DNA from 2 places in the Pseudomonas asplenii genome. Region 2 is predicted to be linked to the other one. Evidence: predicted binding sites of a transcription regulator. Region 2 holds the regulator's gene; the other holds the start of a gene.
The links. The regulator LexA, encoded in region 2, represses DNA repair genes until DNA is damaged. The targets are predictions, from matches to a motif close to CTGTNTNNNNANACAG.

Region 1 (15,308 bases), 1.2 Mb from region 2:
CATACATCAACGGCCCCAGCTTCTCGGACAGACCCCATTTGGTCACCATGTTCCGGGCAATCTGGCTGGCGCGCATGATGTCGTTGGAGGCACCTGTGGTGACACCATCGAAACCCAGGGTCATCTCTTCGGCGATACGGCCACCGTACAGCGAGCAGATCTGGCTGATCAACGCGCGCTTGGAGAGGCTGTAGCGATCCTCTTCCGGCAGGAACATGGTCACACCCAGCGCACGACCGCGCGGAATGATCGAAACCTTGTAGACCGGATCATGCTCGGGCACGACACGCCCCACGATCGCGTGACCGGCTTCGTGATAAGCGGTGTTCTGCTTCTCCTTCTCGGACATGACCATGGTCTTGCGCTCGGCGCCCATCATGATCTTGTCCTTGGCCAGCTCGAACTCCTTCATTTCGACCACGCGCTTGCCAGCACGAGCGGCGAACAGCGAAGCCTCGTTGACCAGGTTGGCAAGGTCCGCACCGGAGAAACCGGGAGTACCACGGGCAATCACCGCGGGAGCCACGTCGTCACCGACCGGCACCTTGCGGATATGCACCTTGAGAATCTGCTCACGACCACGAATGTCCGGCAAGCCCACCACCACCTGGCGGTCGAAACGGCCAGGGCGCAGCAGCGCCGGGTCGAGGACGTCGGGACGGTTGGTCGCGGCGATGACGATGATGCCATCGTTCATCTCGAAGCCGTCCATCTCCACCAGCAACTGGTTGAGGGTCTGCTCGCGCTCGTCATGACCGCCGCCCATGCCGGCGCCACGGTGACGACCGACCGCATCGATTTCGTCGATGAAGATGATGCACGGTGCGTGCTTCTTGGCCTGTTCGAACATGTCACGAACACGGCTGGCACCGACACCGACGAACATCTCGACGAAGTCGGAACCGGAAATGGTGAAGAACGGCACTTTCGCCTCACCGGCGATGGCCTTGGCCAACAGGGTCTTACCGGTACCCGGAGGGCCGACCATCAGCACGCCGCGAGGAATGCGACCACCCAGGCGCTGGAACTTGCCCGGATCGCGCAGGAACTCAACCAGTTCACCCACTTCTTCCTTGGCCTCGTCGCAGCCGGCGACGTCGGACAGGGTGGTTTTCACCTGATCCTCGGAAAGCAGACGCGCCTTGCTCTTGCCAAAGCTCATCGGGCCACCCTTGCCGCCCGCACCGCCCTGCATCTGGCGCATGAAGAACATGAACACCGCAATGATCACCAGGATCGGAAAGCTGGCCACCAGCAACTGGGTCCAGATGCTCTGATGTTCCGGCTGCTTGCCTTCGACTACGACGTGGTTGTCCACCAGATCGCCAATCAGGCCGTTGTCCGGGATCCCCGGACGAATGGTCTTGAAGCTGTCGCCATCGTTGCGTTTGCCGGTGATCACAGGGCCGTCCACGACCACGCGCTCGACCTTGCCATCCTTCACTTGCTGGATGAAGTCGGAATAGTTGAGGGTCTGCGGCTCGTTAGGGCTGGAGAAGTTGTTCATCACCGTCACCAGGACAGCCGCGATGATCAACCACAGGATCAGATTCTTTGCCATATCGTTCAATTAACTACCCTCTGAAGCTTGCTCCGTTCGTGGTGCGCGCTTCGCATGATATTCACCGGCATAACTTACTACATTACCTACAGCTTCGCAGGCGCCGTCTGTAACCCTTTGTGAAACATTGACTACACAATATTCACTTATGTTCACGAGGCGAAATGCGAATTTCCTATCGCCCCCTTCAAAAACCTTGCTTTACTCAGTCCTCCCACGGAAACCGCGACCCAGCAGATACTGCTCACGGGAGCGATCGCGGGATGACACCGGCTTGCGTGTCTGGACCTTGTCGAACTGCTTGCGGAAATTCTTGTGGTACTCGTCGAAACCTTCGCCCTGGAAAATCTTGATCAGGAAATCCCCGCCAGGACGCAACACCCGACCTGCCAGATCCAGTGCCAGCTCGCACAGGAACATCGAGCGCGGCATATCGACTGCGGGCGTACCACTCATATTGGGGGCCATATCGGAAATCACAAGGTCTACCTCTGAATTTCCGAGCGCCTCGAGGATCTGCGCCAGTACCGCGTCCTCGGTGAAGTCACCCTTGATGAAGGTCACATCCGGGATGCTGTCCATATCCAGGATATCGGAAGCGATCAGACGCCCCTTGCCACCAATCAGACGACTGGTCACCTGCGACCAACCACCGGGCGCCGCGCCCAGGTCGACCACGGTCATGCCGGGACGGATCAGCTTGTCCTTCTCCTGAATCTCCAGCAGCTTGTAGCTGGCACGGGAGCGGTACCCATCTTTTTGCGCCATTTTGACGAATGGGTCGTTGAAATGCTCTTTCAGCCAGTTTTGGCTGGTCTTGGAACGGGCCACGGGCCACCTCGAAAAATAGTCGAATCGCGATTAACTGGGCGGTCCCGGACTCGCTCGGGTAAACTAGCCGCCATTTTTTACAAGATCAGACGCAGGGGTCAGATTATGCCGCTCACTCAAGAGCAGAAGAAACAGTACAAATCCATTGGCCACCATCTGAAACCAGTATTGACTGTGGCTGACAACGGTTTGACTGAAGGTGTGCTAGCCGAACTCGAGCGCGCACTGAACGATCACGAACTGATCAAGGTCAAGCTCAACATCCTCGACCGCGAGCAGCGCCTGGCGCACATCGCGCAGCTGTGCAAGACCGGCAAGGCAGACCTGGTACAGGTCATCGGCAAGATGGCGCTGATCTATCGCCGCAACTTCGACGTCAACAAGCAACTGTCGAACGTTCATCGCTTCAAGTGATCACGACACCGGTCAAGGGTACGCTTCGCGTGCCCTGCCATCCTCGCCCGGAACGGACTGCAGCACCAGCACCAGGCCCGACAGGCCGAGCACCAGGTAACTGAACAACTGCCAGCGCAAGGCTTGCGGTTGCCAGTAGCGTACCGCGAAATACATCGCGCACGCGTACAACGCCATCAACAGCAACTGCCCGCGAGTATCGCGCCAAAGGCTCGTACGACCTTCGGACAGCAGCAGCACCAGGACCTGCACGATCACGCAGATCGCTGCAAATCCCACCAATAAGGCGCCTAGCTGAGCGCTGATCTCTTCGATCAGCAGCGGTGCCAGGCCGATTTGCGTGAGGACTGGCAACAGCCCCACATGCAATAACCACAAGCCGCCGACCCAGAGCATCTGGGCCAGTTGCCAGAGCATGGCGCCCGCGCGTAGCGGGCGCCTGCGTTCAGATGTGACGGACTGCGACAATCTCGTACTCGATCACGCCACCAGGCGTCTTGACGGTCACGACATCGCCTTCATCCTTGGCGATCAGGGCGCGAGCGATGGGCGAACCCACCGAAATCTTGCCCTGTTTGATATCAGCCTCATCCTCACCCACGATGTGATAGGTCACGCTTTCGTCGGTTTCGACGTTGGCGATCTCCACCGTGGTGCCGAAAATCACCTTGCCGGTGTGCGGGATGGTCGTGACATCGATGACCACCGAGTTCTGCAAACGGCCTTCGATATCGCGGATCCGCGCCTCGACCATACCCTGCTGCTCGCGGGCAGCATGGTATTCGGCGTTTTCCTTCAGGTCGCCCAACTCACGGGCCGTGCCGATATCCTGGCTCAGCTTGGGACGGACGACCTTGGTCAGGTGAGCGTGCTCATCTTCCAGGGCCTTGGCACCCTGAACAGTCATGGGGTACTTGGTTATGCTCATGCCTTCAATCCTGCGTGTAGATCCTGCAAGCGACGGACGGTCTTCTCGGGACCGAACTTGAGCGCTTCGCAAATAGCTTCGCCAGCAGCAATGGTGGTTGTGCAGTAGATCTTGTGCTGCAGCGCATTACGACGAATGGAGTACGAGTCGGCAATCGACTGGCGACCTTCGGTCGTGTTGATGATCAGGGTGACTTCGTCATTCTTGATCATGTCGACAACGTGCGGACGACCTTCGGTCACCTTGTTGACCCGGCGCACTTTCAGGCCTGCCGCTTCGATCAGCTTGGCGGTACCGGCGGTCGCAACCACTTCGAAGCCCAAGTTGATCAGATCACGGGCCACGCCCGCAACCAGTGGCTTGTCGTCGTCACGCACGCTGATGAACGCTGTACCGCCAGTCGGCAAGACTTCGCTGGCACCCATCTGCGCCTTGGCGAAGGCTTCACCGAAGGTGTCGCCCACACCCATCACTTCACCCGTGGACTTCATCTCTGGGCCAAGGATCGGGTCGACGCCAGGGAATTTGGCGAATGGGAACACCGCCTCTTTCACGCTGTAGAAGTTCGGAATGATTTCCTTGGTGAAGCCCAGTTCCTTCAGGGTCTTACCGGCCATCACGCGGGCAGCGATCATGGCCAGGGACACACCGATGCACTTCGACACGAACGGCACGGTACGCGAAGCACGCGGGTTCACTTCGATGACGTAGATGTCTTCGCCCTGCAGAGCCAACTGCACGTTCATCAGGCCGATAACGCCCAGCTCCAGGGCCATTTTCTTGACCTGCTCGCGCATCTCGTCCTGGATGTGCGCCGGCAGCGAGTACGGTGGCAGCGAGCACGCCGAGTCACCGGAGTGAACACCCGCCTGCTCGATGTGCTGCATGATCGCGCCGATCACCACGTCGGTGCCGTCACTGACCGCATCCACGTCCATCTCGATGGCGCAGTTGAGGAAGTGATCCAGCAGCACCGGACTGTCGTTCGACACCTGGACCGCTTCGCGCAGATAGCGCTTGAGTTCTTCTTCCTTGTAGACGATTTCCATCGCCCGGCCGCCCAGCACGTAGGACGGACGCACCACCAGCGGGTAACCGATCTTGCCCGCCGCACGCACGGCTTCGTCTTCGCTGCGCACAGTGGCGTTCGGCGGTTGACGCAGGTTCAGGCGCTCGACCATCTGCTGGAAGCGCTCGCGGTCTTCGGCACGGTCGATGGCGTCAGGGCTGGTACCGATGATCGGTACGCCGGCCGCTTCCAGGGCACGCGCCAGTTTCAGCGGGGTCTGGCCGCCGTACTGGACGATCACACCCTTGGGCTTCTCGACGCGGACGATTTCCAGCACGTCTTCCAGGGTCACTGGCTCGAAGTACAGGCGATCGGAAGTGTCGTAGTCGGTGGAGACGGTTTCCGGGTTGCAGTTGACCATGATGGTCTCGTAGCCGTCATCGCGCAGTGCCAGTGCCGCATGCACGCAGCAGTAGTCGAACTCGATGCCCTGGCCGATACGGTTCGGACCGCCACCCAGGATCATGATCTTGTCGCGAGTCGACGGGTTGGCCTCGCACTCTTCCTCGTAGGTCGAGTACAGGTAGGCGGTGTCGGTGGCGAACTCGGCCGCGCAAGTATCGACGCGCTTGTAGACCGGGAACACTTCCAGCTTCTGGCGATGGGTACGCAGGTTCTTCTCGGTCACACCCAGCAGCTTGGCCAGACGTTGGTCGGAGAAACCCTTGCGCTTGAGGCGGAACATCAGGTCGCGGTCAATGGAGGACAGACCGAGGGTCTTGACGCGCTCTTCTTCCTTGACCAGGTCTTCGATCTGCACCAGGAACCAGGGGTCGATCATGTTCATGCCGAAGATTTCTTCGACGCTCAGGCCGGCGCGGAAGGCGTCCGCCACGTACCAGATACGCTCGGCGCCCGGCACGGTCAGTTCGCGCTTGAGCACGCCCATGCTTTCCGGGTTGCTCAGGTCGACCTTCTCGTCCAGACCGCAAACGCCCACTTCCAGACCGCGCAGGGCTTTCTGCAGGGACTCCTGGAAGGTCCGGCCGATAGCCATCACTTCACCCACCGACTTCATCTGAGTGGTCAGGCGCGCATCAGCCTGGCCGAACTTCTCGAAGGCAAAGCGTGGCAGCTTGGTCACAACGTAGTCGATGGACGGTTCGAAGGACGCCGGGGTCTTGCCGCCAGTGATGTCGTTCGACAGCTCGTCCAGGGTGTAACCCACGGCCAGTTTGGCAGCGACCTTGGCAATCGGGAAACCGGTGGCTTTCGAAGCCAGGGCCGAGGAACGGGATACCCGCGGGTTCATCTCGATGACGACCATGCGGCCGGTGTCCGGGCAGATACCGAACTGCACGTTGGAACCGCCGGTTTCCACGCCGATCTCGCGCAGTACCGCCAGGGAGGCGTTACGCAGGATCTGATATTCCTTGTCGGTCAGGGTCTGTGCCGGAGCAACGGTGATCGAGTCACCGGTGTGCACGCCCATCGGGTCGAAGTTCTCGATGGAGCAGACGATGATGCAGTTGTCCTTTTTGTCGCGGACAACTTCCATTTCGTATTCTTTCCAGCCGATCAGCGATTCGTCGATCAGCAGTTCCTTGGTCGGCGACAGGTCCAGACCACGGGCACAGATTTCTTCGAACTCTTCACGGTTGTAGGCGATGCCGCCGCCGGTGCCGCCCATGGTGAAGGACGGACGGATGATGCATGGGAAGCCGAGCTTCTCGAGAACCGCATTGGCCTCTTCCATGCTGTGGGCGATACCCGAGCGCGGGCACGCCAGGCCGATGGACTTCATGGCCTTGTCGAAACGCGAGCGGTCTTCGGCCTTGTCGATGGTGTCGGCGTTGGCACCGATCATCTCTACGCCGAACTTTTCCAGGATGCCTTCGCGCTCCAGGTCCAGGGCGCAGTTCAGGGCAGTCTGGCCACCCATGGTCGGCAGCAGGGCGTCTGGACGCTCCTTCTCGATGATCTTGGCGACGGTGCGCCATTTGATCGGTTCGATGTAGGTCGCATCCGCCATGGCCGGGTCAGTCATGATGGTCGCCGGGTTGGAGTTCACCAGGATGACGCGGTAACCCTCTTCGCGCAGGGCTTTACAGGCCTGGGCGCCGGAGTAGTCGAATTCGCAGGCCTGGCCGATGACGATCGGGCCAGCACCAAGAATCAGGATGCTTTTAATGTCTGTACGTTTTGGCATGGGTTTGTCACTCAAATCCGCGGGTCAGTCGGCAAGCCGTTGAACAATCCTTGAAGTTGCCAGGGGGCCGCCGCCATGCGGGGCCGCCCTGGGCATTCAGGCAATCAACGGCGCTTGGCCATCTCATTGATGAAGCGATCGAACAGCGGTGCCACGTCATTCGGGCCCGGGCTGGCCTCAGGGTGGCCCTGGAAGCTGAACGCGCTCTTGTCGGTGCGCTCGATGCCTTGCAGCGAACCGTCGAACAGCGACTTGTGGATCGCCCGGACGTTGCCTGGCAGGGTCGCTTCATCCACGGCGAAACCGTGGTTCTGGCTGGTGATCATGACGACACCGGAGTCCAGATCCTGTACCGGGTGGTTGGCACCGTGGTGGCCGTGACCCATCTTGATGGTCTTGGCGCCGGACGCCAGGGCCAGCAGTTGGTGACCCAGGCAGATACCGAACACCGGAATCTCGGTCTCGAGGACTTCCCTGATCGCCTGAATGGCGTAGTCGCAAGGCTCCGGATCGCCAGGGCCGTTGGACAGGAACACGCCGTCCGGCTTGAGCGCCAGGGCTTCGCTCGCTGGCGCCTGGGCCGGCAGCACGGTGACGCGGCAGCCGCGCTCGACCAGCATGCGCAGGATGTTCGACTTGATCCCGTAGTCGTAGGCGACCACATGGTAAGGCAGATCAGCGGCATCGATGGTCGCGTGACTGTCGGTTTTCAGGTCCCAGACCGTCGAACGCCACTCGTAGGATTTCTCGGTGCTGACGACTTTCGCCAGGTCCATGCCCTTCAGACCAGGGAAACCACGCGCTGCGGCGATGGCCGCTTCCTCGGTAATGTTGTCGCCGGCCAGGATGCAACCGTTCTGCGAGCCTTTTTCGCGCAGGATGCGGGTCAGGCGACGGGTGTCGATACCGGCGATGGCAACAACGTTGTTGGCCTTCAGGTAATCCGACAGGGACAGGGTGTTCCGCCAGTTGCTCGCCACCAGCGGCAAGTCGCGGATGACCAGGCCAGCCGACCACACACGGTTGGACTCGGCGTCTTCCGGCGTGGTGCCGGTATTGCCGATGTGCGGGTAAGTCAGGGTAACGATCTGTTGGGCATAGGAAGGATCGGTAAGGATTTCCTGATAGCCGGTCATTGCGGTGTTGAACACCACCTCACCAACGGTCTGGCCGTCGGCTCCAATGGCTTCGCCGCGAAAAATGCTGCCATCAGCAAGGGCGAGTATGGCTGGCTTAGTCAAGAAGACCTCCCGTAAATAAAGCCTGAAAGGGCGATCGCAGGTTGTAAAAAAGCGGAGTGACGTATGGACACGTCACCCCGCTTTTTTCACTGAATTATTCTGCGCGCTTTTAGTGGACACACTAAAGCTGTAGCTTACAGAAAAAGGCTTTTTTAATCCACCGCTAATGAGCCTTGAAGGCCAGGAAATGCGACAGGACGTCGCGAAGCGGTTTGAAAGGCATGCAACACAATAAGCAATGCACTCACGTGCTTACTGCACGCGCCAACATTCTACTGCATGCATCACGACTGCAGGAGCAGGCGCACCAGAAACAGGTGCGCCACTTACCTCAATGCAGGTCAAGCACATCCTGCATGTCGTACAGGCCGGCCGCCTTGCCATCCAGCCAAAGCGCCGCACGTACGGCACCCTTGGCGAAGGTCATGCGACTCGAGGCCTTGTGGGTGATTTCCAGACGCTCACCCTCGGTAGCGAACAAGACGGTGTGATCACCCACCACGTCACCACCGCGCACGGTGGCAAAGCCGATGGTGTCACGTGCCCGCGCACCGACATGCCCTTCACGGCCATAGACCGCAACCTTCTGCAGATCACGCTCCAGCGTATCGGCAATCACCTCGCCCATACGCATGGCGGTACCCGAAGGCGAATCGACCTTGTGCCGGTGATGCGCCTCGATGATCTCGATATCCGCATCCTCACCCAGCACCCGAGCGGTCAACTCAAGCAGTTTCAGCGACAGATTGACACCGACACTGAAGTTGGCAGCGAAGACAATCGGAATATCCTTGCCCGCCTCCACCAGCAACTGCTTCTGCTCGGCATTCAAACCGGTCGTACCGATCACCATGGCCTTGCCAACCTTGCGGCAGAACGCCAGGTTCTTCAGCATCACTTCCGGCAGAGTGAAGTCGATCAACACGTCGAACTCTTCAGCCACCTTGTCCAATGCATCGGACAACGGCACGCCGATCCGCCCCAGCGAAGCCAACTCACCGGCGTCGGCACCGACCAGCGAACTCCCCGGGCGAACCACGGCAGCCGTCAGACCGGCAACCGGCACCTGCTGCTGCACCGCCTCGATCAGAATCTTGCCCATGCGCCCGGCGGCGCCCATCACAGCTATACGTCGCATGCCACGCTCCTTACAGGTCGCCGAAGAAGCGCTTCATACCCTCGAACCAACCGCTGGCCTTGGGCGAGTGGGAACTGTCGACATCCAGCGAGGCACGGAACTCTTCCAGCAACTCACGCTGACGACGACTCAGGTTCACCGGCGTTTCGACAGCCACCCGGCACATCAGATCACCCGCACCACCGCCACGCACCGGAGCAACACCCTTGCCGCGCAGACGGAACTGCTTGCCGGTCTGGGTACCTTCCGGAATTTTCAGCTTGACCCGGCCATCAAGGGTCGGCACTTCCAGCTCACCACCGAGGGCGGCATCGACGAAGCTGATCGGTACTTCGCAGTACAGGTGCTTGCCGTCGCGCTGGAAAATATCGTGCTCACGTACGTTGATCACCACATACAGGTCGCCGGTCGGGCCACCCTGGGTGCCCGCCTCGCCTTCGCCCGACAGACGAATGCGGTCGCCGGTATCGACGCCCGACGGCACCTTGACCGACAGCGTCTTGTACTCTTCCACACGACCCTGACCATTGCAGGAATCGCACGGATCGGAAATGATCTTGCCCTGACCATGACAGCGCGGGCAGGTCTGCTGCACCGAGAAGAAACCCTGCTGCATGCGCACCTGACCAATACCACCACAGGTCGGACAGGTCACCGGCGAAGAACCCTTCTTCGCGCCGGAACCGTCGCACGGCTTGCAGTTGACCAGGGTCGGAACACGGATATTCACGGTGGTGCCGCGAACCGCTTCTTCCAGGTTCAGTTCCAGGGTGTAGCGCAGGTCACTGCCGCGCTGAGCACCGCCACGGGAACCGCCGCGACCGCCACCGAAGAAATCGCTGAACACGTCGCCGAAGATATCGGAGAAGTTCTGCCCGCCGAAGCCGGCACCACCGCCACCCATGCTCGGATCGACACCGGCATGCCCATACTGATCGTATGCCGCACGCTTGCTGGAGTCGGACAGCACTTCATAGGCCTCGTTGGCCTCCTTGAATTGCTCTTCCGCAGCCTTGTCATCCGGATTGCGGTCCGGGTGATATTTCATCGCAAGACGACGATAAGCCTTTTTCAGCTCCGCCTCGCTGGAGCCACGCTCGACCCCCAATACCTCGTAATAGTCACGCTTTGCCATAAATTGCCCCTGAGGCCAGCACCCGAGCGTTGTCGCATGCTGTAAAAATTTGCGTACTCCAGACACGCCAACGCGGGAGCAAGCTCCCGCGCGGCGACATCCTACCAGTCACCGCTTAAATGCAGTCAACCGGCCGACCAACAAGCAGAATTACTTGTGGTCTTTGACTTCTTCGAACTCGGCATCGACGACGTCATCCTTGTGCGCTTCTTCCTGGGCAGGCTGCGCACCGGCTTCAGGCTTGGCACCCTGTTCGGCGTACATCTTCTGCGCCACAGGCGCGGACACCTTGGACAACTCCTCGACCTTGGCGTCGATGGCAGCCTTGTCGTCGCCCTTCACGGCGGCTTCCAGGGCAACCACGGCCGCCTCGATCGCGGTTTTCTCTTCCGCGGTCACTTTGTCGCCAGCGTCGGCCACCATTTTACGAGTCGAGTGCACCAGTGCGTCGCCCTGGTTGCGCGCGGCAGCCAGCTCTTCGAACTTGCGGTCTTCCTCGGCATTCAGTTCGGCATCGCGAACCATTTGCTGGATTTCTTCATCCGACAGACCCGAGTTGGCCTTGATGGTGATCTTCTGCTCTTTGCCAGTGGCCTTGTCCTTCGCACCAACGTGCAGGATGCCGTTGGCGTCGATGTCGAAGGTCACTTCGATCTGCGGCACGCCACGTGGCGCTGGCGGGATCTCGGACAGGTCGAACTTGCCCAGCGACTTGTTCTGCGCGGCTTGCTTGCGCTCACCCTGCAGGACGTGGATGGTCACGGCGCCCTGGTTGTCGTCGGCAGTCGAGAACACTTGCGACTTCTTGGTCGGAATAGTGGTGTTCTTCTCGATCAGCGCGGTCATCACGCCACCCATGGTTTCGATACCCAGGGTCAGCGGGCTGACGTCCAGCAGCAGAACGTCCTTCACGTCACCGGCCAGTACCGCGCCCTGGATAGCCGCGCCCATGGCGACAGCTTCGTCAGGGTTGACGTCCTTGCGAGCTTCCTTGCCGAAGAATTCGGTCACCAGCTTCTGCACCAGTGGCATACGGGTCTGACCGCCGACCAGGATCACGTCGTTGATCGAACCGACGTCGATACCGGCGTCCTTCAGAGCAATACGGCAAGGCTCGATGGTGCGCTGAACCAGGTCTTCCACCAGCGACTCCAGCTTGGCGCGGGAGATCTTCACATTCAGGTGCTTCGGACCGCTCGCATCGGCAGTGATGTAAGGCAGATTGACGTCGGTCGACTGCGCGGACGACAGCTCGATCTTGGCCTTTTCAGCCGCCTCTTTCAGGCGCTGCATTGCCAGCGGGTCACCCTTGAGGTTCATGCCGCTTTCTTTCTTGAATTCGTCGACGAGGTAGTCGATCAGACGGATGTCGAAGTCTTCACCACCGAGGAAGGTGTCGCCGTTGGTGGCCAACACTTCAAACTGGTGCTCACCATCGACTTCAGCGATCTCGATCACGGAAACGTCAAAGGTACCGCCACCCAGGTCATACACGATGACGGTGTGGTCGCCCTTGGCCTTGTCCATACCGTAAGCCAGAGCAGCTGCGGTCGGTTCGTTGATGATGCGCTTGACGTCCAGACCGGCGATACGACCGGCGTCCTTGGTGGCCTGACGCTGGCTGTCGTTGAAGTAGGCCGGAACGGTGATCACCGCCTCGGTCACGGACTCGCCGAGGTAATCTTCGGCGGTCTTCTTCATCTTCTTCAGGATTTCAGCCGAAATCTGTGGCGGTGCCATCTTCTGGCCGTTCACTTCGACCCAGGCATCACCGTTATCAGCCTTGGCGATCTTGTACGGAACCATCTTGATGTCTTTCTGTACGACTTCTTCGTCGAACTTGCGACCGATCAGACGCTTTACCGCGTACAGGGTGTTGTGCGGATTGGTCACTGCCTGACGCTTGGCCGACTGACCGACCAGGATTTCGCCATCGTTGGCGTATGCAATGATCGACGGCGTGGTCCGAGCGCCTTCGGCGTTCTCGATCACCTTGACGTTGCCGTTTTCCAGAATGGAGACGCAGGAGTTGGTAGTCCCCAGGTCGATACCGATGATTTTGCCCATTTCACTCTCCCGAAACTTGGATTTTTTTGCCGCAGTGGTTATGGCCAACTGTGGTAGCACTTAAACGCTTGACTTATAGATGGGGTCGCTACGACCGATTTCAAGCCTGCTCGTCGATAGTCGGCGAAACCGGTGCAACCGCCTTGCTCACCACGACCATGGCCGGGCGCAGCAGACGACCGTTGAGCTGGTAACCCTTCTGGAACACCTTCAATACGCTGTTGGGCTCGACGTCGGCGCTTTCCTGCATGGCCATTGCCTGGTGCAGCGAAGCATTGAAGGGTTCGCCATGGGGATCGATGGCTTCCAACTGGTGACGCTTGAAGGTGTCCTGGAACATCTTCAGGGTCAGCTCGATACCTTCGCGCATCGGACGGATGCTCTCGTCATCCGGGTTGGACAGTTCCAGACCGCGCTCCAGACTGTCGAGGATCGGCAGCAGGTCACCGGCAAATTTTTCCAGCGCGAACTTGTGCGCCTTCTCGACATCCTGCTCGGCACGGCGGCGAACGTTCTGCAGGTCGGCAGCTACGCGCAAGCTCTGATCCTGTGCGGCGGACAGTTGCTCTTCGAGTGCCTGCACGCGGCTTGCCAAGTCATCGCTCGAAGCGTCGGCAGCCTGAGTGGCTTCTTGATTTTGCGCATCCAGATTCTGTTCGTCAGCCATAAAAACCTCCTTTCAATATCGTCCGCGAGCGTGGCTCACGCTTCTGCCCCCGTATATGGGGCCGCATTTTCCAGGTTCAAGTGGCGAGAAATGCAGCCACGCCGATCGAAGGACAGATACATCGCCGATCGCGCTAAAAAAACCGGACATTCAAGCGAATCGAACTAAGGCCAGGCATTGTCAGGCAAACCGAAACCACTGTATAAATAACCATATCCAACCCTGGGAGCGGCCTTCATGCTGGTGCACCTGTCCGTACACAATTACGCAATCGTCGAGCACCTCGATCTGGAACTGGATCGCGGGATGAGCGTCATCACCGGCGAAACCGGTGCCGGCAAGTCGATCATGCTCGATGCTCTCGGCCTGACCCTGGGTGATCGTGCCGACAGCGGTGTGGTGCGCCCCGGGGCGGACAAGGCCGACATCCTGGCCACCTTCGACCTGCAGGACATCCCGGAAGCGCGCCACTGGCTCGTCGAACGCGACCTGGACAACGAAGGCCCCTGCATCCTGCGCCGGGTCATCACCGCCGAAGGACGCTCGCGTGGCTATATCAATGGCTCGCCCTGCCCCCTTGGCGACCTCAAGGCCCTCGGCGAACTGCTGATCGACATTCACAGCCAGCACGAACACCAGTCCCTGCTCAAGACCGACACCCACCGCCGTCTGCTCGACGAGTACGCCGGCGCGACCGACCTCGCCCGCCAGGTACAGCTCGCCGCCCAGCGCTGGCGCCAGACCCGCCAGGAGCTTGAACGCCTGTCCAACTCCAGCGACGAACAACGCGCCCGCCACCAGCTGCTCAGCTACCAGTTGGAAGAACTGGAAAACCTCTCCCTCGGTGAAAACGAACTGGAGGATCTGGAGCAGGAACACAAGAACCTGACCAACGCCGAAACCCTGCTCGGCGTTTGCCGGCAAGTGGTCGAGCAATGCAGTGAAAGCGATTCGGGCAACGTACTCAATGCTCTCACCACCTGCCTGAATCGCCTGACCAGCGTCAGCAACGGCTCCGGTGCACTGGGCGAAGCCGCCAACCTGCTGGCCAGCGCGCAGATCCAAGTAGAAGAAGCGGTTGGCGAACTGAACCGTTTCGTCGATCACTTCGATGCCGATCAGGGTCGCCTGCAGCAACTCGAAGAGCGCCTGGATGCGATCTACACCCTGGCCCGCAAGCATCGTATCCAGCCGACCGAAGTGGCGACCCTGCAGCAGAAACTGCTGGACGAGATCGAAACCATGAACGCCAACGACGAAGCCGTCGAGCGCCTTGGCGAAGAACTGGCCGCCTATGCCCGACACTATCAGGAACGCGCCCAGGAACTCAGCGAGCTGCGCCGACAGGCCGCCACCGGCCTGGCCAGCGCGGTCGAACAGGAAATCCAGCGGCTGGGGATGCCCGGCGGTCGCTTCAACATCGAACTGCACGCCAATGCCAGTGACGAACCGCTGCCTTATGGGCTGGAGCAGGTCGAACTGCTGGTCAGCGCCAACCCGGGCCAACCACTGAAAGCCCTGGCAAAGGTCGCCTCGGGCGGTGAGCTGTCACGTATCAGCCTGGCCATCCAGGTGATCACCGCGCAGACCTCACGCATCCCGACCCTGGTCTTCGACGAAGTGGACGTCGGTATCGGCGGCCCGACCGCAGAAATCGTCGGCCAACTGCTGCGACGCCTCGGCGACCGCGGACAGGTACTGACCGTTACCCACCTGCCGCAAGTTGCCGCCCAGGGCCATCACCACCTGTTCGTACACAAGGTGCGCGGTAGCGATGCAACGCATACGGCAGTGTCCAAGCTGGGCAAGACCGAACGGGTCGAAGAGGTTGCCCGCATGCTCGGCGGCATCGACCTCACCAAGGAATCCCTGGCTCACGCGAAGAAGATGGTGGTGACCGCCAAAAGCTGAGCGACAACCCGAATCCGAACCAGAACATTTCATGTAACAAAAAAACGAAGGCGACCCTGCGGTCGCCTTCGATCGTTTCACCGGACCTGAATCCGTACGCCAGAATTACCTCTTCTTGCGTACGTACAGCACCAGGTTGTGATCCACCAGCTCATAGCCATGCTGCTCGGCGATAGCGTGTTGGAGCTTCTCGATTT
Region 2 (15,308 bases):
CGACGTCGGTTTCGGCAAGACCGAAGTGGCCATGCGCGCCGCCTTCATCGCGGTGCACGGCGGTCGGCAAGTGGCGATCCTGGTCCCCACGACCCTGCTCGCCCAGCAGCACTACAACAGCTTCCGCGACCGTTTCGCCGACTGGCCGGTGACTGTCGAGGTGATGAGCCGCTTCAAGTCCGCCAAGGAAGTCAGCGCCGCCGTGGCCGACCTCGCCGAAGGCAAGATCGATATCGTCATCGGCACCCACAAGCTGCTGCAGGACGACGTGAAGATCAAGAACCTGGGCCTGGTGATCATCGACGAGGAACACCGCTTCGGTGTGCGCCAGAAAGAACAGCTCAAGGCCCTGCGCAGTGAAGTCGACATCCTCACCCTGACCGCCACGCCGATTCCGCGCACGCTGAACATGGCCGTGTCGGGCATGCGCGATCTGTCGATCATCGCCACCCCGCCGGCACGCCGGCTGTCGGTCCGCACCTTCGTCATGGAGCAGAACAAGAGCACGGTCAAGGAAGCGCTGCTGCGTGAGCTGCTGCGTGGCGGCCAGGTCTATTACCTGCACAACGACGTGAAAACCATCGAGAAGTGCGCCGCCGACCTCGCCGAACTGGTGCCGGAAGCACGTATCGGTATCGGCCACGGGCAGATGCGCGAGCGCGAACTCGAACAGGTGATGAGCGACTTCTACCACAAGCGCTTCAACGTGCTGATCGCCTCGACCATCATCGAGACGGGCATCGACGTACCGAGCGCCAATACCATCATCATCGAACGCGCCGACAAGTTCGGCCTGGCCCAGTTGCACCAGTTGCGCGGCCGGGTCGGACGCAGTCACCACCAGGCCTATGCCTATCTGTTGACGCCGGGTCGCCAGCAGATCACCGCAGACGCGGAAAAGCGCCTGGAAGCGATCGCCAACACCCAGGACCTGGGCGCCGGCTTCGTCCTCGCCACCAACGACCTGGAAATCCGCGGTGCCGGCGAACTGCTGGGCGACGGCCAGAGCGGGCAGATCCAGGCCGTGGGCTTCACGCTGTACATGGAAATGCTCGAACGCGCGGTCAAGGCCATCCGCAAGGGCGAACAGCCGAACCTCGACCAGCCGCTCGGTGGCGGGCCGGAAATCAACCTGCGTCTGCCGGCACTGATTCCCGAAGACTACCTGCCGGATGTGCACGCGCGCCTCATCCTCTATAAACGCATCGCTTCGGCGACCGATGAAGAGGGTCTCAAGGATCTGCAGGTGGAAATGATCGACCGCTTCGGCCTGCTGCCCGAGCCGACCAAGAACCTGGTACGCCTGACGCTGCTCAAGCTGCAGGCCGAGCAATTGGGGATCAAGAAGATCGATGGCGGCCCGCAGGGTGGACGCATCGAGTTCACCGCAGACACGCCGGTCGATCCGCTGGTGCTGATCAAGCTGATCCAGGGGCAACCCAACCGCTATAAATTCGAAGGTGCCACGTTGTTCAAGTTCATGGTGCCGATGGAACGCGCGGAAGAACGCTTTAATACACTGGAGGCGCTATTGGAGCGCCTCACCCCGAAATCTGCCTGATAAGGACGCCGTATGCGCCTGATCCCATCGCTGGCCGTGTTGTTGGCCCTGCTTGCTCCGACCGCCTTTGCCGATGAGCCGTACCAGGTCGAAATGATCCTGGTGCGACAGAACCTCGAACAACCCTTCCAGAGCCAGCCGGCTCCGGAAGACTGGGCCAAGGGCGCGAAAGCGGTTACCGCCGCAGACGAGCGCACGCCCAGCCTGAACGACATGGTTGCCAAGCTCGAGGCCAGCGGCAACTACGAGGTGCTGCTGCACAAAGCCTGGCAACAGAATCTCAGCGACCAACCGAGCATCGTCTCGATCACTGCAGGCAATGAGCAGTTCGGCCAGTTCCCGGTGGAGGGCACCTTGAGCCTGACCCTCAAGCGCTTCACAGAAGTGCAGGCACAGTTCTGGGTCAACCGCTTCGATGGCAACGGCGTGGTCAATGACAGCGAACGCCTGAATCAGACCAGCCAGACCAAGAACGGCCAGCTCAACTTCCTCGACAGCGGCCATCTCGCCCTGTTGCTCAAGGTGACCTCGCTGAACGCCTCGAAACGCGAAGCCCCGTCGCAGAACCTGGACCAGTGAAAACGCAATGCCCTCGTCCCTGACGCCCGTCATGACGAAGCCGCTTGCACCCTCATGGGTCAGCCGCTTCAAGGAACAGAGTCTGGAACGCGGTCGACGCTATGCGATCGAGAACCGGGTGCGGATCGTCGAAGCCGGCGACAGCACCATTACCGCCAGTTGCGAGGGCTCTGGCGGGAATGTCTACCGCCAGACCATCCATCTTCGCGAGTCAGCCAAGGGCACCCTGCTGATCGTCGATGCCGCTTGCACCTGCCCGGTCCGCCACAACTGCAAACACACCGCTGCGGTACTGCTGAAAGTCGAGGAAACCCTCGCCTACCCGGCCGCCGAGAAGGACGCCGCACTGCTCGAAAAGCTCCAGGCGGTGCTCAACTCGCGACCGCCACCGCCGCCCCAGCAACGGCTCGACGACGTCACTCCGGTACCAAGACTGTGGCTGGCGAGTGTCGAGTTCAGCGCCTTCGAACCCCGCAACGGACGCATGCAACGCTATATCCAGCACCGTGCGGCGCTGTCCTTCAACTACTTGGGTGAATACGTCAGCGGCCAGAAAAACGCCGATATCATCCAGCGCCAGGAGCACCAGAGCCTGCGCATCAAGCGCCAGACCGAAGCGGAAAAGGCCTGTCGCGAACACCTGCGCCGGCTCGGCTTCAAAATCGCCACCCGGCAAAGCAAGGCCCTGCCGGAAAGCGCCGGCGAACTGTACGAGATGGTCAACGACAGCGCCTGGCTGAACTTCACCCTCAACGAACTGCCGAGCCTGCGCGAGCTGGGCTGGGAACTGCAGATCGACGAGGATTTCGGCTTCGACCTGAGCACCGTCGACGACTGGTACGCCACCGTCGATGAAGCCCCCGAGCGCGACTGGTTCGACCTTGAGCTGGGCATCATCGTCAATGGCGAGCGCCTGAGCCTGCTGCCGATCCTGCTCAACCTGATGCGTTCGCATACCGAACTGCTCAACCCCGAGCGACTGGCCCGGCGCCGCGACGACGAACTGATCCTGGTGAACATCCCCGCCTCGCCCAGCGGCAGCCACGGCCCACTCCAGGTCGCGCTGCCCTATGGACGGCTCAAGCCGGTACTGACCACCCTCGGCGAGTTCTACCTGGAAGAACCCGGCAGCACCACGCTGCGCCTGAGCAAGGCCGACGCCACCCGGCTCAATCCCCTCGACGGGCTGCCGCTGCGGTGGGAAGGCGGTGCACAGATCCGCAGCCTGGCGCAACGGTTGCGCGATATCCGCGAATACAGTGCCAGCCCTCCCGCTGGTCTGAACGCCACGTTGCGGCCCTATCAGCAGGAGGGCCTGAGCTGGATGCAATCACTGCGGCAGCTGGAGGTCGGTGGCATCCTCGCCGACGACATGGGCCTGGGCAAGACCCTGCAAACCCTGGCGCACATCCTCAGCGAAAAAAACGCCGGACGCCTGGACCGCCCGTGCATGGTGGTGATGCCCACCAGCCTGATCCCCAACTGGCTCGACGAAGCCGCGCATTTCACCCCGCAGCTCAAGGTCGTGGCGCTGTATGGCACGGCGCGCAAAAAGCATTTCGAGCAACTGGGCGACTACGATTTGCTCCTCACCACCTACGCCCTGCTGCCCAAGGACATCGAAAAGTTCAAGGCCCAGCCGCTGCACGTGCTGGTGCTCGATGAAGCGCAATACATCAAGAACCCCGGCAGCAAGGCCGCCCAGGCGACCCGCGAACTCGATGCACGCCAGCGCCTGTGCCTGAGCGGAACGCCGCTGGAAAATCACCTGGGCGAACTCTGGTCGCTGTTCCACTTCCTGCTGCCGGGCTGGCTGGGCGATGCCAAGAGCTTCAACCGCGACTACCGCGTGCCCATCGAGAAACACGCCAGCGAAGTCCGCCTGCAGCATCTGAACGGTCGCATCAAACCCTTCCTGCTGCGCCGGACCAAGGAACAGGTGGCCACCGAACTGCCGCCCAAGACCGAAATCATCCACTGGGTCGAACTCAACGAGGCGCAGCGTGACGTCTACGAGACCATGCGCCTGGCCATGGACAAGAAGGTCCGCGACGAAATCACCCGCAAGGGCGTGGCCCGCAGCCAGATCATCATTCTCGAGGCGCTGCTCAAACTGCGCCAGGTCTGCTGCGACCTGCGCCTGGTCAATGGCGCCACCCTGCCAACCCGCGGCAGCGCCTCCGGCAAGCTCGACAGCCTGATGGACATGCTTGAGGAACTGTTCGCCGAGGGTCGGCGCATCCTGCTGTTCTCGCAATTCACCTCGATGCTGTCGCTGATCGAGGCAGAACTGCAAAAGCGCCATGTCGCCTATGGCTTGCTGACCGGCCAGACCCGCGATCGACGCACGCCCGTGAAAGACTTCCAGAGCGGCAAGCTGCCGATCTTCCTCATCAGCCTCAAGGCCGGCGGGGTCGGCCTGAACCTGACAGAAGCCGACACGGTGATCCACTACGACCCGTGGTGGAACCCGGCGGCGGAAAACCAGGCAACGGACCGAGCCTACCGGATCGGCCAGGAAAAGCCGGTATTCGTCTACAAGATGATTGCCCGAGGCACGGTCGAGGAAAAGATCCAGCACCTGCAACAGGAGAAATCCGACCTGGCCGCCGGCGTGCTCGACGGGCGCCAGGCCGGAGATTGGCAGTTACAGAACGAGGACATCGAAGCGCTGTTCGCGCCGCTGCCGGACAAGAAAGCCGGGCGCTGAGCGTCCCTGAAAGCTTCGCGGGCAAGCCCGCGAATAGACCCTCAACCGCACCACAACTCAATCGATGAGCTGAGCGTCCCGCAGCGCCCCCAGCGCCTCCAGCCAACGCGGCTCCTGGCGATAATCGGTCCGCGCAAAACCCTGCCCGCGCATCCGCGCAATCCGCGGCGACGGCGTCACCTTGAGCCGCTGCGCCGCACTCAGGGCCAGCTCCGCCGCAGCACGATCATTGCACACCAGCCCCATGTCGCAACCGGCCGACAACGCCGCCTCGATACGGCTGGCGGCATCCCCAACCACATGGGCACCGGCCATGGACAGGTCATCACTGAAAATCACCCCGTCAAACTGCAGCTCGCCCCGCAGAATCTCCTGCAACCAGCGCCGCGAGAAGCCGGCAGGTTGCGCATCGACCTGTGGATAAATCACATGGGCCGGCATCACCGCAGCCAACTGTTGGCTCAGCCGGGCGAACGGCACCAGGTCATGGGCTCGAATGGTTTCCAGGCTGCGCTCATCGACAGGGATCGCCACATGGGAATCCGCCTCGGCCCAACCATGGCCTGGGAAATGCTTGCCGGTAGCCGCCATGCCAGCCGCCTGCATGCCGCGAATGAACGCCCCGGCCAGCAAGGCCGCGCGCTCGGGATCGCCCTCGAAGGAACGACTGCCGACCACCGCGCTGCGCTGATAATCGAGGTCGAGCACCGGGGCAAAACTCAGGTCGAGCCCAACCGCCAGAACTTCCGTCGCCATCAGCCAGCCGCACTGTTCGGCCAGATACTCGGCATTCGGGTTGTCGGCAATCGCCCGCATCGCCGGCAACCGCACGAAACCTTGGCGCAGCCGCTGTACCCGGCCCCCTTCCTGGTCGACCGCCAGCAACAGATCGGGACGAATCGCGCGAATCGACGCGCTCAGTTCGCGAACCTGGCGCGGACTCTCGATATTGCGCGCAAAGATGATCAATCCGCCCACTTGCGGCTGGCGCAACAATTGGCGATCTTCAGCCGTCAGCCAGGTGCCGGCGATATCGACCATCAGGGAGCCTTGCAGGGCAGTAGTCATAAGGAGTCCTTGGAAAAAAGAGTCGTCGGAAAAACCGCCAGGCGCACACACGCGCTGCCGTGGAGCGCATCCGGCAGACGAACAGAAAAAAGGAAAGAGTGAAACGCAAAGGCATCGGGCATGGGCGGCAAGCTTAGCGGATCAAGGCCTGCGCGCCCACCCGAATGCGTTACGCCTTGACGACAGGCGCCGCCGATTTGTTGCGTGGGCGCAGTTGCGCGGCGGCCATGGTCTCGTCGGTCACACCGCTGTCGGCACGCATGCCGGCGGCGAGGAACGGCACCATCAGGCGCATCACGGTTTCGATCGAGGTGTTGACGCCAAAGTCGGTCTCGGCAATCGCCCGCAACGCCTTGATCCCGGACATGCTGAACGCCGCCGCACCGAGCATGAAGTGCACGCGCCAGAACAGCTCGATCGGCGGGATACGCGGGGCAGCGTCATTGACCAGCAGCATGTAGCGACGGAACACCTTGCCGTACATGTCTTCCAGGTAACGCCGCAGGTGACCCTGGCTCTGGCTGAAGGCCAGGCCGAGCAGACGCATGAAGATCGACAGGTCGTTGCCGCTGCGCGGCTGTACCACCAAGGCCTGTTCGACGAGGATTTCCAGCAGTTCTTCCAGGCTCGGCTTGACCTCCGGCCTGGCCTGGCGCCGCTCCAGTTCGCGATCAAGGCTGGCGCAGAACGGTCCGAGGAAACGCGAGAACACCGCCTGGATCAGGGCTTTTTTCGAGCCGAAATGATAATTCACCGCCGCGAGGTTGACCCCCGCCTTGCTGGTGATCAATCGCAACGAGGTCTCGGCAAAACCTTTTTCCGCGAACAATTGCTCGGCAGCATCGAGAATACGTTCAACGGTTTCCGACTGGGCCATGGCTATTCCGTCTGACAAACACTTGTTTGAAACATACGTTTCAGGCCACGGAATGTCAAGTCTGCCGGTCCATTCCCGGCCAGCCAGTCAGGTATTAAATCATAGAACCCGCGACCTGTTGTCCACCGCTCATGGCGCCTATCGATACCGCCTCCCGCAACCGTCCGGCGGGCACCTTGAAAAGGAGGATTGCCAAGCGCCTCGTACTGTATATAATTCCAGTCACTGTATAAAAAGACAGAGCCCATCGATATGCTAAAACTGACGCCCCGCCAAGCTGAGATTCTGGCTTTTATCAAACGCTGCCTGGATGACAACGGCTATCCGCCCACCCGTGCGGAAATCGCCCTGGAGCTGGGCTTCAAGTCCCCGAACGCGGCCGAGGAACACCTCAAGGCCCTGGCACGCAAGGGGGCGATCGAAATGACGCCTGGCGCCTCGCGCGGCATTCGCATCCCCGGCTTCGAAGCCAAGGCCGACGAATCCACCCTGCCGATCATTGGCCGGGTCGCCGCTGGCGCCCCCATCCTCGCCGAGCAGCATGTCGAGGAATCCTGCAACATCAACCCGACCTTCTTCCACCCTCGCGCCGACTACCTGCTACGCGTTCACGGCATGAGCATGAAGGACGTCGGTATTTTCGACGGCGATCTACTGGCCGTGCACACCTGTCGCGAAGCGCGCAATGGCCAGATCGTGGTGGCACGCATCGGCGAGGAAGTCACCGTCAAACGTTTCAAGCGCGAAGGCAGCAAAGTCTGGCTACTGGCGGAGAACCCCGAGTTCGCCCCTATCGAAGTCAATTTGAAAGAGCAGGATTTCGTCATCGAAGGCTTGAGCGTCGGCGTCATTCGCCGCTGAAGGAGGCATCATGCAATTCCAGACTCCGCAACATGCACAGTTGTCCTTGTTCGAAGCCTTCCTGGCGCAGCCACTGGCTCCTGTCCTCAAGGAAGTGATTGAGGCCCCCTGGAGCCCACAGCCCGAGGTGTTCAGCGAATTATCGTTGCGTGGCGGGAATTGCCTGAGCCTGCTGGCCCCCATTCTGCGTGAACTGAGCCAGGATCAGGATGCCCGCTGGTTGACCCTGATCGCCCCGCCCGCCAGCGTCACCCAGAGCTGGTTGCGCGAGGCCGGCCTGAACCGCGAGCGGATCCTGCTACTGCAACCGAGCAGCGCCCAAAATGCTCAGCAATTGGCCTGCGAGGCCTTGCGCCTGGGACGTAGCCATACGGTAGTCAGCTGGTTGAATCCGCTGGGCAGCAGCGCTCGCCAGCAACTGATCAACGCCGCTCGCAAAGGCGAAGCACAGAGCCTGAACATTCGTTTGGGTTGAAGCTTGGGCTAAAGAAGAGTCGAGAGGCACGCCAAACAGGCTCTTTGCACAGACTCACGAGGCTTCTCCAGGACAGAGAAGCCGATCAGGACCAACGTTTCATCACGCAACCGCACCGGAATCAGGCACGTCTATCAGTGAAGAACCCGCGGACCGTCTTCTTTGTCGATTTCGCCTTCCACCAAACGTCCTGCCATCTGCACACCCACGCTCAACATGGCCTTGGCCACCTCGACGTGCTGGCCCTGCAGGAACGCCTTGGCATCCTCAGAGAAATTCAGGGTGACCAGAGAACCTTCGTCCTCGGCTCGGCGCAGCTCGATACGGCCGTCCGGCAGCTCGACAATTTCTAGAAAGGACGTAGGCATAAGAGTCTGTTCTCCACGAAAGGCTAGTGGCCTGTACGGTCAATTCGAATTTGAACAGGCGAATTCAGCGTACGGGCCTCTAGTATCATACCAGTCATTCATGGCTACCCGCTCAAGTTCTCAACAGCTTTCGTTACGGCTTGATGAACAACTGACAGGCGGAACCTACCGTCCCTCGAAAGCGCTCAACATTCGCTGAGTCCGTCACGAAAGCGGATCGCCAACGCCTTGAGGTTCTGCCGCCAGCTTTCCAGCTCTTCACGCCCCAGTTCCGGAGCGGCCTCTGCATCCAGGCTGACCGCCTCGATCAATGGCTGCAAGACATCGCCCTTGGGCTTTCTTGGCGCCTGGGGCGGCAGATACAACGCGCTGTGCGCAGAGATCAGCCGGGCCAGCCAGGTTTGCGGGCTGTGTGCCAGCTCCACCAGTTCGGCCATTTCCGGAATGGCGATGGCTTCCAGCACCTCCCGGGTCAGCAACAGCTCCGCACGCGGGGCGCTGGCCTGGGGCAGACGGTAGAAACCGGCGATTTCATGGCACAGCCCGAGCAAGGCGCCATAGAGATGAAAGACCGCGGCTTCACGCTCGGCCTGAGTCAGCGCCAGCGCGTTCATCGCCCGGCTCTCTTCGGCCTTGCCAAGGGCTTCCAGGGCCAGGCCAGCATAGAAGATCTTCTGGTTGGTACGGGTATAGAGTTCGTTGGCCATGAAGGCGCACTCCCAAAAAGAGACCACACGCAACCCCCTTGCAGGAGCAGGGCTTGCCCGCGAATGGGTCCTCAAGGACGCCAAAAGCTTCGCGGGCAAGCCCTGCTCCTACAGGGATTTGCATCACCAGGCACCTGCATCAAGTCCTGGGCTTGCATCAGGCCCTGGACCCGAGAAGACCAGAGCCCAAGGGGCAACCGAATCAGGCGCCCTGACGCTTGTCTTCCACCTTCCACTTGCCACTGTCGTAGAACGCCTTCCAGCCGGTCGGCTTGCCCTCGACCTCGGTCTGCACGTACTGCTCCTTGGTCTTGCGGCTGTAGCGGATGACCGCCGGACGACCGTCCGGGTCCTTCTGTGGTGCTTCACAGAGGAAGTGATACTTCGGATCGATTTCTGCCTTGTGCGGAACGATCTCGAGTACCAGCGGCGCACGGGTCTCGCGGTTTTTCGGGAACTGGCTCGCCGCCAGGAACAGGCCGGACGCGCCATCACGCAGGATGTAGGTGTCGTCGACCTTTTCGCACTTGAGCTCCGGCATCTTCACCGGATCCATTTTCGGCGGGGCCGCATCACCGCTTCTGAGCAGCTTGCGCGTGTTCTTGCAGGTCGGGTTGGTGCAGCCGAAGAACTTGCCGAAACGGCCAGTCTTGAGCTGCATCTCGCTACCGCACTTGTCACACTCCAGGCTCGGGCCTTCATAGCCCTTGATCCGGTAGTTGCCCTCTTCGATCTCGTAGCCAGCACAATCGGGGTTGTTGCCACAGATGTGCAGCTTGCGCTTCTCATCCAGCAGATACGCATCCATTGCCGTGCTGCAGATCGGGCAGCGATGCTTGCCGCGCAGCACCAGGGATTCGGACTCACCCTCGTCATCCGCAGCGATCTCGTCACCCGGGACCAGGTTCACGGTCGCCTTGCAACGCTCTTTCGGCGGCAGGCTGTAGCCCGAGCAACCGAGGAACACACCGGTCGAAGCGGTACGAATCTGCATCGGCCGACCACAGGTCTGGCACGGGATATCGGTCATCACCGGCTGGTTGGCACGCATGCCGTGTTCCGCACTCTCGGCCACTTCGAGCTTCTTCTTGAAGTCGCCATAGAACTCGTCGAGCACGTTCTTCCAGTCACGTTCGCCCTGGGCCACGTCATCGAGGTTTTCCTCCATGCCCGCGGTAAAACCGTAGTCCATCAGGTTCGCGAAGCTTTCGGCCAGGCGCTCGGTGACGATGTCGCCCATCTTCTCGGAGTAGAAGCGACGGTTGTGCAAGGCCACGTAACCACGGTCCTGGATGGTCGAAATGATCGCCGCATAGGTCGACGGGCGACCGATACCGCGTTTTTCCATTTCCTTGACCAGGCTGGCTTCGGAGTAACGCGCCGGCGGCTTGGTGAAGTGCTGGCTCGGATCGAGGGTGATCAGCTTCAACACTTCGCCCTGGGCCATGTCGGGCAGGACATCGTCGTCGCCCGGCTTGCTCAGTTGTGGCAGTACCCGGGTGTAACCGTCGAACTTGAGGATACGGCCCTTGGCACGCAGCTCGAAGTCCCCAGCGGCAACGCTGACGGTGGTCGACAGGTATTGCGCCGGCAGCATCTGGCAGGCCACGAACTGGCGCCAGATCAGCTCGTAAAGCCGCTCGGCATCGCGCTCCATGCCCGACAGCTTGCTCGGGTCGGCATTGACGTCCGAAGGCCGGATCGCTTCGTGCGCCTCCTGGGCGCCTTCCTTGCTGCTGTAGACGTTGGGAGCGGCCGGCAGGTATTTCGCGCCGAACTCGCCTTCGATGTAAGTGCGCGCCATCGCCACGGCATCAGCCGAGAGGTTGGTGGAGTCGGTACGCATATAGGTGATGTAGCCGGCTTCGTACAAACGCTGGGCCATCATCATGGTCTTCTTCACCCCGAAGCCCAGGCGGTTGCTCGCTGCCTGCTGCAGGGTGGAGGTGATGAACGGGGCCGACGGCTTGCTGCTGGTCGGTTTGTCCTCGCGCTTGGCGATGGTGTATGCCGACGCCTTGAGCTTCTCCAGCGCCGCCATGGCCTGGGCTTCGTTCAGCGGCTTGAAGGCCTCGCCGTTTTCCCGTGCCACGTCGAAACGTACCTTGGCGCCCTTGGCGGTGCCGAGGTCGGCATGTACTTCCCAGTACTCTTCCGGGTTGAACGCACGGATCTCGCGCTCACGCTCGACCACCAGCTTCACCGCTACCGACTGTACGCGACCGGCGGACAGGCCACGGGCGATCTTCGCCCACAACAGCGGCGAAACCATGTAGCCGACCACACGATCAAGGAAACGCCGCGCCTGCTGAGCGTTGACACGGTCGATATCCAGCTCGCCAGGCGCCGAGAAGGCTTCCTGGATCGCTTTCTTGGTGATTTCGTTGAACACCACGCGCTTGTAGCGGCTGTCATCACCACCGATGGCTTCGCGCAGGTGCCAGGCAATGGCTTCCCCCTCGCGATCCAAGTCGGTTGCGAGATAGATGGTGTCGGCATCCTTGGCGAGCCGGCGCAGCTCTTCGATCACCTTCTCCTTGCCGGGAAGGATCTCGTAGCGGGCTTTCCAGCCGTGATCGGGGTCGACCCCCATACGCGATACCAGCTGTTTGCGTGCCTTCTCTTTGGCCGAGAGCACAGGCGCCTCGCCAGCAGCGGCCTTGCCACGCTTGGCGGCAGGCTCCTTGGCGGCGCTCGCGGAACCGCTGGTGGGCAGGTCTCGGATATGGCCGATACTCGACTTCACCACGTACTGGGTTCCCAGATACTTGTTGATGGTCTTGGCCTTAGCCGGGGATTCCACAATGACCAGCGATTTGCCCATGGATCGGAAAATTCCTGAATGCTAGAAGTGAGAGCGCAGCCCGCGACTGGCGCGGCACCGCTATATATAGTGGCAACAAGGTGAGGTCAAGCACAGGGTGCTGCGCGACCTGCCCTCATGCCTTGGAAAAAACACTCGGCTCGGCCTGCACCAAAGCAAAGCGTGGGACCCGTTCGCCGTCAACCTCGACCGACTCCAGGAACATGCTCAAAGGGCGCACCCAGAAGCCGTATTCGCCATACAGCGCCTGGTAGAACACCACTTCCTCCTCGGTCTCGGAATGCCGTGCCACGCTGAAAACGCGGTACTGCGGCCCCTTGTAGTGCTGATAGAGCCCGGGTTGCAAAGTCATGTATCGGCCCTCTTACAAAATAAAATAAAAAATTTCAGAAAAACAAAAACCGGGGCACCTGGCCCCGGTTTCCGTCACCGAAACGCTTAGACGCGTTCGAAGACGGTGGCAATGCCCTGGCCGAGGCCGATACACATGGTGGAAACCCCGAAGGTACCGCCATTCTGCTTCATCACGTTGAGCAGAGTGCCGGAAATCCGCGCACCGGAGCAACCGAATGGGTGACCCAAAGCGATGGCGCCGCCGTGCAGGTTAACCTTCTCGTCCATCTTGTCGAGCACTTTCAGATCCTTCAGCACCGGCAGGGCCTGTGCGGCGAAGGCTTCGTTGAGCTCGAAGAAGTCGATATCGGAAATCGACAACCCGGCACGCTTGAGAGCTTTCTGGGTCGCAGGTACAGGACCATAACCCATGATCGCCGGATCGACACCCGCTACCGCCATCGAACGAATCACCGCCAGCGGCTGGATCCCGAGATCCTGGGCACGCTGCGCCGACATCACGATCATGCACGAGGCACCATCGGTGATCTGCGACGAAGTGCCCGCAGTCACGGTCCCGCCCTTGGGGTTGAACGCCGGCTTCAGTGCCGCCAGGCTTTCCAGGCTGGTTTCCGGACGAATGGTCTCGTCGTAGTCGAAAACCTTCAGGAAACCCGCCTCGTCATACCCCTGCATCGGGATGATCTCGTCCTTGAACTTGCCTTCCACGGTCGCCTTGTGGGCGAGCCGGTGGGAGCGCACGCCAAAGGCGTCCTGCTGCTCACGGGTGATGCCGTGCATCTTGCCGAGCATCTCGGCGGTCAGACCCATCATGCCCGAGGCTTTCGCCGCGTACAGCGACATGTGCGGGTTCGGGTCGACACCGTGCATCATCCCCACGTGTCCCATATGCTCGACGCCACCCACGACGAAAACGTCACCGTTGCCGGTCATGATCGCCTGGGCGGCGGTGTGCAATGCGCTCATCGACGAACCACACAGACGGCTGACGGTCTGGCCGGCGGCGGTGTGCGGGATCTGGGTCATCAGCGAAGCCATGCGGGCGATGTTCCAGCCCTGCTCCAGGGTCTGGTTGACACAGCCCCAGATCACGTCCTCGACTTCGTTCGGATCGACCTTCGCGTTACGCTCCAGCAGCTTGCTGATCAGGTGCGCCGACATGTCTTCGGCACGGGTGTTGCGGTGCATGCCGCCCTTGGAGCGGCCCATCGGAGTACGACCGAAGTCGACAATCACGACGTCTCTAGGATTCAAGCTCATATAGTTCACTCTCGCTCTAGTGTGGGCGCTTAACCGAAGAACCGCTGGCCGGTCTTGGCCATTTCACGCAGCTTCGCGGTCGGGTGGTACAACGCGCCCAGATCGGCGTACTGGTCAGCCAGGGCAACGAACTCGGCCACACCGATCGAGTCGATGTAACGCAGCGCACCACCACGGAAGGGAGGGAAACCGATACCGTAGACCAGGCCCATGTCCGCTTCGGCGGCAGTATCGACAATACCGTCTTCCAGGCAACGCACGGTTTCCAGGCACAGCGGGATCATCATCCAGTTGATGATGTCCTCGTCGGTCACTTCACGCTGCTCGTAGATGATCGGCTTGAGCACTTCCAGCACCGACGGGTCGGCCACCTTCTTCTGCTTGCCGCGCTTGTCGGTCTCGTAGGCGTAGAAGCCCTTGCCATTCTTCTGCCCCAGGCGCTTGGCCTCGTAGAGCGCATCGACAGCCGAACGACGGTCGTCCTTCATGCGATCCGGGAAGCCTTCGGCCATCACGTCACGACCATGGTGACCGGTGTCGATACCGACCACGTCCATCAGGTACGCAGGGCCCATCGGCCAGCCGAACTTCTCCATGATCTTGTCGATACGGACGAAGTCCACACCGGCACTGACCAGCTTGGCGAAACCGCCGAAGTACGGGAACAGGATGCGGTTGACCAGGAAGCCCGGGCAGTCGTTGACCACGATCGGGTTCTTGCCCATCTTCTTGGCGTAGGCCACGGTGGTGGCGACCGCCTGTTCGCTGGACTTCTCGCCACGGATCACTTCCACCAGCGGCATCATGTGCACCGGGTTGAAGAAGTGCATGCCGACGAAGTTTTCCGGACGCTTGAGGGCCTTGGCCAGCAGGCTGATGGAAATGGTCGAGGTGTTGGATGCCAGCACGGCATCTTCCTTGACCTGGCCTTCCACTTCAGCCAGTACCGCCTGCTTGACCTTCGGGTTCTCGACGACCGCCTCGACCACCAGGTCGACGTGACCGAAGTCACCGTAGGACAGCGTCGGACGAATGCCGTTGAGCACTTCGGCCATCTTCGCCGCGGTCATGCGGCCCTTGTCGACGCGGCCGACCAGCAGCTTGGCGGCTTCCGCCAGGCCCTGTTCGATACCGTGCTCGTTGATGTCCTTCATCAGGATCGGCGTGCCCTTGGATGCCGACTGATAGGCGATACCGCCACCCATGATGCCGGCACCGAGTACGGCGGCCTGCTTCACGTCCTTGGCGATTTCGTCGTAGGCCTTGGCCTTTTTCTTCAGTTCCTGATCGTTCAGGAACAGACCGATCAGACTCTGCGCGGCCGAGGTCTTGGCCAGTTTCACGAAACCTGCGGCTTCGATCTCCAGCGCCTTGTCACGACCGAAGTTGGCGGCTTTCTGGATGGTCTTGATGGCTTCGACCGGCGCCGGGTAGTTCGGACCGGCTTGACCTGCGACAAAACCCTTGGCGGTTTCGAAGGCCATCATTTGCTCGATGGCGTTGAGCTTGAGCTTGTCCAGCTTGGGCTGACGCTTGGCCTTGTAGTCGATCTCGCCAGAGATTGCGCGCTTGACCAGGTCCAGGGCAGCCTGCTGCAGTTGTTCAGGGGCAACCACGGCATCGACGGCGCCGACTTTCAGGGCGTCCTCGGCACGGTTTTCCTT

Region 1: recN (DNA repair protein RecN) is a predicted target of LexA. The motif match lies at 13,399-13,414, and genes of this name have one in related genera.

The regions. Positions count from the first base shown of each region.
Region 1 is NZ_LT629777.1:2,455,255-2,470,562, reverse strand. Features, by position in the region: gene ftsH (ATP-dependent zinc metalloprotease FtsH) at 1-1,561, opposite strand, end outside; gene rlmE (23S rRNA (uridine(2552)-2'-O)-methyltransferase RlmE) at 1,763-2,392, opposite strand; gene BLU37_RS11235 (YhbY family RNA-binding protein) at 2,498-2,806, shown strand; gene BLU37_RS11230 (MFS transporter) at 2,819-3,223, opposite strand; gene greA (transcription elongation factor GreA) at 3,252-3,728, opposite strand; gene carB (carbamoyl-phosphate synthase large subunit) at 3,731-6,952, opposite strand; gene carA (glutamine-hydrolyzing carbamoyl-phosphate synthase small subunit) at 7,057-8,193, opposite strand; gene dapB (4-hydroxy-tetrahydrodipicolinate reductase) at 8,525-9,331, opposite strand; gene dnaJ (molecular chaperone DnaJ) at 9,342-10,466, opposite strand; gene dnaK (molecular chaperone DnaK) at 10,617-12,533, opposite strand; gene grpE (nucleotide exchange factor GrpE) at 12,634-13,200, opposite strand; gene recN (DNA repair protein RecN) at 13,438-15,111, shown strand; gene fur (ferric iron uptake transcriptional regulator) at 15,217-15,308, opposite strand, start outside.
Region 2 is NZ_LT629777.1:3,675,272-3,690,579, reverse strand. Features, by position in the region: gene mfd (transcription-repair coupling factor) at 1-1,561, shown strand, start outside; gene BLU37_RS16955 (CsiV family protein) at 1,574-2,140, shown strand; gene BLU37_RS16950 (DEAD/DEAH box helicase) at 2,172-4,850, shown strand; gene nagZ (beta-N-acetylhexosaminidase) at 4,908-5,906, opposite strand; gene BLU37_RS16940 (TetR/AcrR family transcriptional regulator) at 6,088-6,795, opposite strand; gene lexA (transcriptional repressor LexA) at 7,048-7,656, shown strand; gene sulA (SOS-induced cell division inhibitor SulA) at 7,667-8,131, shown strand; gene BLU37_RS16925 (hypothetical protein) at 8,266-8,499, opposite strand; gene BLU37_RS16920 (DUF6586 family protein) at 8,685-9,206, opposite strand; gene topA (type I DNA topoisomerase) at 9,409-12,030, opposite strand; gene BLU37_RS16910 (DUF1653 domain-containing protein) at 12,146-12,382, opposite strand; gene fadA (acetyl-CoA C-acyltransferase FadA) at 12,469-13,644, opposite strand; gene fadB (fatty acid oxidation complex subunit alpha FadB) at 13,674-15,308, opposite strand, start outside.